DNA from 2 places in the Paenibacillus sp. EKM301P genome. Region 1 is predicted to be linked to the other one. Evidence: riboswitches for the same ligand, from Rfam matches in the RefSeq annotation. Region 1 holds a riboswitch; the other holds the start of a gene.
What was found. Region 1 has a riboswitch for S-adenosylmethionine ahead of metA (homoserine O-acetyltransferase MetA). Riboswitches for the same ligand answer to the same signal wherever they lie in the genome.
Positions count from the first base shown of each region.

Region 2: another riboswitch for S-adenosylmethionine. It lies ahead of HFD99_RS15215 (methionine ABC transporter ATP-binding protein); the one in region 1 lies ahead of metA (homoserine O-acetyltransferase MetA).

Region 1 is NZ_JAALFM010000002.1:84,635-87,827, reverse strand. Features, by position in the region: gene corA (magnesium/cobalt transporter CorA) at 1-651, opposite strand, end outside; SAM riboswitch class I at 1,201-1,326, shown strand; gene metA (homoserine O-acetyltransferase MetA) at 1,444-2,361, shown strand; gene HFD99_RS05800 (PLP-dependent transferase) at 2,486-3,193, shown strand, end outside.
Region 2 is NZ_JAALFM010000005.1:275,106-278,298, reverse strand. Features, by position in the region: gene HFD99_RS15225 (UbiD family decarboxylase) at 1-30, shown strand, start outside; gene HFD99_RS15220 (Cthe_2314 family HEPN domain-containing protein) at 86-805, shown strand; SAM riboswitch class I at 936-1,074, shown strand; gene HFD99_RS15215 (methionine ABC transporter ATP-binding protein) at 1,211-2,233, shown strand; gene HFD99_RS15210 (methionine ABC transporter permease) at 2,230-2,898, shown strand; gene HFD99_RS15205 (MetQ/NlpA family ABC transporter substrate-binding protein) at 2,973-3,193, shown strand, end outside.

The sequences.
Region 1 (3,193 bases):
ATTTTCATAAATGTCGCTAAAATATTTTTGTAGTTGATCGTCGATAAGCCGCAAATCCCGTTTGTTCAGGGTATTGATGACTTCCTTTTGCGGGCCGAGCACTTTTTTTAGCCATAGAATCTCACTGCGCAATCCGATGATTTCGTTCAAGTGCGACTTTTTCGTATGCATTAGAATGTCTTCTTCCAGCTTTTCAATACGAACTTCAATCCGGTCACCAACCAGAAAATAGTTATCAACGATCAAATCGACCAACAGATACATAAAACGGTCAGGCTGGCTAACTTCCTGCTCCCACAGCATAGGCTTGAGAGTACGAAGCTCATTGATTTTCTGCTTGGTCACCGTAATGATAAAATGGCGGCCGAGAAAAATGTTCAAAGCACGCAAAAATATTTCTTCATCATCAAAACGAATACTATTTACAACGATAAAATAATGGCTTTCATAAATTTCAATCTTTGGACGCTGTTCTTCTTCACTCAAACAGTCTTCTACTGCAAGATCATGCATAGAAAATAAGGGCTGAAGCACTGTCAGATCCTCGACATCGGCATCAATCCAATAAAAGCCTTCTGCCGGTGCAGTGAGCGCCATTTCAATTTCTTCGACAGGGGTAAAAACCCCGTTGTTAACCAAACGGATTTTCATATATGTCACTCCTTATGCTCCGTCGTAACGGAAATACGTTTACCTTAAGCATAAGGAATGGACTCAGTTAGCCAGTTAGCCGGTGCGGGTAAGCGTGCATACCATCAAAAGCAGAAGGCTTTTGGAGCATGCGGAGCCTGGCGTCCCGTCTTTCGGCAAGCTGAAGTCATTCCTATGCTGTTGTTCAGGGATCGCCGCCTATTCGGACTCGGGTCGCCTTCCATTCCGGATTCACCTCACAAATGTTCTTTTTTAGGTTGCCACAGTATCGAAGAAAACACTCTAATCTACACTGTTGCACCGTATTTTTGCCTATTAGCACTTGTATAGTATAACGCTCGGCCTACGGCCTTTCAAGGGCAAAATCATGGGCTAAATCAACAGCAGTCATATGAGCTTCTGCGAAAGGGGGCATATGATTTAACCTATGGAAAAGGTAGACAAAATGTGAATGCAGGGCACAAATTTACAAGTCCATCTTGACGAAGCCCAGCCGATGCATTAAAGTGAACAACAAGAACTTTGTGAACCCAAAATGAATATAGCGAAATCTTATCAAGAGCAGGTGGAGGGACTAGCCCGATGATACCCGGCAACCGGCGATTTTATCGCACGGTGCTAATTCTTGCAGGACTCGCGCTTTGTACAAAGAAGCGTAGCCCTGACAGATGAGAGAGGCGCATATGGATACAAATATGACCTTTCTCTAACCGAGAAAGGTCTTTTTATTATATGCCCGGCATCTCTACCAGACGATTTTCGCACAACTTACCGATCAAGGAGTGAGTTTACATGCCGATTAAAATTCCAGATACACTGCCTGCTAAGGAAGTACTGGAGGGCGAAAATATTTTCGTAATGGACGAAAGCCTGGCTTATCATCAGGATATTCGTCCGTTGCGCATCGCCATTTTGAATTTGATGCCTACGAAGGAAACAACGGAAACCCAACTGTTGCGTCTGGTCGGCAATACGCCGTTACAAGTGGATGTCACGTTGGTGCATATGAAGTCACATGTATCTAAAAATACATCGCAAGAATATTTGAACATGTTTTATAAAACGTTTGATGAGATCAAGAACAGTCGTTTTGACGGCATGATTATTACAGGAGCCCCCGTAGAACAACTTGAGTTTGAGGATGTGACCTACTGGGAGGAGATCCGGCAAATCTTTGAGTGGACGAAAACAAATGTTACTTCGACCATGCATATCTGTTGGGCCTCACAGGCAGGCTTATACCATCATTTCAATGTTCCGAAATACGGGCTCGATACCAAATGCTTTGGAGTATTCCCACACACCGTTATTAAACCTAAAGTGAAACTGCTACGCGGCTTTGATGAACTGTTTTATGCTCCCCACTCTCGGCATACCGAGGTTCGGCGGGAAGATATTGACCATATTGCCGAATTAGAAGTTTTATCCGAATCCGAGGAAGCTGGAGTGTACCTGGTAGCCACGCTTGATGGTAAACAAATTTTTGTAACAGGGCATTCTGAATATGACCCACTTTCGCTGAAATGGGAATACGATCGCGATATAGCCAAAGGACTGGATATTGACGTCCCCAAAAATTATTATCCTAATGATGATCCTGGACGCATACCGCCCTCGATCTGGCGGGCTCATGCCAATTTATTATTTTCAAATTGGCTTAACTATTATGTATACCAAGAAACACCTTATGATATCGGACCTCAGATTTAAAAATGGGCTTGTAGTTTACCCTTATACAGTACCACCTTGCAGTAGCGCAGCAGTATAGTCTTGGACATCCATTTTTGCAGCATATGTTATAGCACCTACTATGGAAGTGAACAGGAGGATTCATATGAGTGTTAAGCAGTGGAGAATCGAAAGCAGATTGGCACAAATCGGTTCAGTAGAGGAGCCAGTAACCGGGGCTGTTAATTACCCGATTTACCAATCTACGGCGTTCCGCCATCCCCGTCTGGGTCAAAGCACAGGGTTTGATTACATTCGGACGATTAATCCCACGCGAAAGGTACTGGAAGAGGCTGCTGCTGCACTTGAATCTGGTGATGCAGGCTTTGCTTGCAGCTCAGGTATGGCAGCGCTGCAAACGGTATTTGCTTTGTTTGGACAGGGAGACCACCTCATTGTATCGCTGGATCTTTATGGCGGGACCTATCGTTTGCTAGAGCGTATTTTATCCAAATTTGGTGTGACCGCAACTTATGTGGATACAAACGATCTCGAAGCACTCCAACAGTCATGTCGACCGAATACCAAAGCCGTATTCATAGAAACGCCTACCAATCCGTTAATGATGATTACTGATATTCAAGCGGTGGCTACATGGGCATCACAACATGAGTTGCTTACTATTGTAGATAATACGCTGCTAACACCATATTTCCAGCGGCCATTGGAACTTGGTGCGGATATTGTGGTACATAGCGCAACCAAATATTTGGGCGGACACAACGATGTGCTGGCAGGGTTGATTGTAAGCAAAGGAAAAGAGCTGTCAGCTGAAATTTCCTTCCTGCACAATTCCATAGGGGCCGTGCTTTCC
Region 2 (3,193 bases), on a different contig from region 1:
GATCAACGGTGGACGAGTTATTTCGCTTGACGCCTATTCAAGCATCTAACAGCCGGATTTTACAGATATGAAGGAGGCGTGAAGCATGATACGCAAGCTGTTGGGCGAGCCCCCACGTGAAAATCATGGCGTCCTGCTGGATGCCATGAATAGCATGTCAGACATGTTACATTTGCTGGAACGGCAAATTCAGGCCAGTGGTGATCCTACCCATGACTTTCGGAAGGCGGATATTTTAACACGTGGTCTGATGTCGTCTTTGGATGAACTGGAGCAGAGCCATCATGCTGCCGCCTTTTTCCGTATGAAAGTGAAAGCCGGATACGCTGAAGATATGAGCAAGGATGAAAAATCCGATTATGCTTTGTATGTTTTCTTTTATAAGGATGGGTTTGTGCGGGTATTCTCTATTTTGGATAAGCTTGGTAATTGGATGAATGATTTGTATGATTTAAAAACAGGGCAGTATAAGGCGCATTATTCGTATTTTACCGTGTTGAGACAGCTCAAGTATCTCAAAATGCATCCTGTATTGACTGATAATTTAAATGATATCAAGGACACATACAACGATGCCATCAATCGCCTGCGTAAGCGTCGAAATACGGAAATACACTATATGAACACGGAAATGCAGGATGATCTCTGGCAACGTCACCGTGCTTTATATGGCAAAATCCAACTGGAGGACCTTGATCACCATCTGGAAGATTTGCAGCAGGGCTTGGAAATGGTATGCCAGTCGCTATCAAACGCATTTTCTTATACTGCGAAACAATGGGAGAACCGGGCAGTGCGCCCATAATTATGACAGAAAATATCCTTTGACAAAGCAATGTAAACTATCTATACTGAAACCTAGTTTCAGAAAAATGCTTGAATTATTTTTTTTATATAAACTTAACGGACAGCTAAAGCTGGAGTTTAACATATTTTTCTTATCCAGAGAGGTGGAGGGACTGGCCCGATGAAGCCCGGCAACCCGTTCTTTCCCGGTGTAATGCACCGGGAGGGAACATATGGTGCTAATTCCTACAAAACCGCTAGAGTTATAGCGATTTTGGCAGATGAGAAAAGGTTCGCAAGGTGGGGCCCTTTTCATTCTGTGAAAGGGGCTCTTTTTTGTATAAATAAATAGTGATTTTATACAATCCCGAGAGATGACAACTGGTTAACAGGGTAAGAAAGAAGTGAAGGAGGTCGCAGCACGTTGATAGAGCTTAAGCAATTAACCAAGCATTATGGTAAAGGTAACCGACGCGTTAATGCGTTGTCCGGGTTGAACCTTTCTATAAAGCGTGGAGAAATATTCGGGGTGATTGGTCATTCCGGGGCGGGCAAAAGTACGTTGATCCGCTGTATTAATTTATTGGAACGCCCTACTTCAGGCGAAGTATGGGTAGATGGGGTTAACCTTGTGACTGTGAGTCAAGCCCAGTTACAGAAGCAACGCCGAAAAATCGGAATGATTTTTCAACATTTTAATTTGTTGTCTTCGGCGACAGTGTATGACAACATTGCATTTCCATTGCGGCTGGTAAATACCCCAAAGCAGGAGCTAGACAAGAAAGTTCGCGAGCTGCTGGAATTGGTGGGACTGAAAGAACACAGTGGAAAATATCCGTCACAGCTCTCAGGTGGACAGAAGCAGCGGGTAGGGATTGCACGGGCACTGGCTAGTGATCCGCATGTGCTGCTGTGTGACGAAGCGACGTCTGCGCTTGATCCGCAGACGACAGGGTCTATCCTGAAATTGCTGTTGGATATTAACCAGCGCTTTAATTTGACTATCGTATTGATTACTCATGAGATGCATGTCATTCAAAGTATATGTGATCGAGTTGGCGTCATTCATGAGGGCGATATCGTGGAGCAAGGTCCGGTGGCGGAAGTGTTTTTGAAGCCACAGCATCAGGTGACTAAGGATTTTATCCAGCGGGAGGCAGAACATCCTGAGGAATTACAAGCAGCGATTGCAGCAGCAGGTAGCGGCGAATCGGCACAGGTGGTACGTATCTCCTTCTTGGGCAGTAAAACTTATGATGCAATTCTATCGCGTACGGCTCGAAGTACAGGTGTTGATTTTGCAATCTTACAGGGCACCATCTCTACGATTAAAAACGTACCGTATGGACAGCTGATCGTTCGTTTTGAAGGAAACCATTCAGATATAGAACATACGCTGCGCGAAGTGTCAGGGCAAGGACTCGATGTGGAGGTGATCGGACAATGAGCGAACTTGATTTTTCGCAAGTGAGTTGGGAAGAGCTAGGGAATTCTACTCTGGAAACCCTTCAGATGCTCGGGGCATCTGCATTGTTCACCCTCGTTATTGGTTTGCCGCTCGGTATATTGTTGTTTCTGGCAAGCCGTTCCTCGTTGACTCTGATGAAGGTGATATACGTTGTATTATCTTTCGTCGTTAACATTTTGCGTTCCGTACCATTTATCATCTTGATCGTCGCACTTATTCCTTTTACACGATCGTTGGTAGGTACCTCGACCGGGGTGCTGGGAACCATTCCGCCATTGGTTATCGGGGCTGCTCCTTTCTTCGCACGTCTTGTCGAAACGTCACTACGTGAAGTGGACAAGGGTGTCATTGAAGCTGCACAAGCGATGGGGGCTTCGACAGGACAAATTATCCGGCGTGTGCTGTTACGTGAGGCACTGCCGGGCCTGCTCGCCGCATTAACCATTACCGTCGTTACACTCGTATCCTACACGGCAATGTCCGGTATGATCGGAGGCGGTGGACTGGGTACGCTGGCTATCAACTACGGCTATTATCGTTACGAAACGGCTGTAATGATTGTTGCGGTCGTGCTAATGGTCGTATTGGTACAACTGCTGCAAATGGCAGGAGATCGCCTCGTGCGGCATTATACTCGAAAATAGGGAAAACATATAGATATCCTTATTGATCAGGACGTCTGATCCTGAATATTACAAATTATTGGAGGGGTAACAACATGAAGAAATGGGTATTGGCTGTATTGAGCTTGACATTAATTGCGGTACTGGCTGCTTGCGGTACAAAGAGCACAACATCGGATACAAACAATGCGGCCGAAAATACAGGCGGGTCACCCCGTGAAGTCGAACTGAAAGTTGGAGCTTCTCCTGTGCCTCATGCGGAAATTTTGGAAGCAATCAAGCCTCAGTTGGAAAAAGAAGGGGTTCGTCTTCAAGT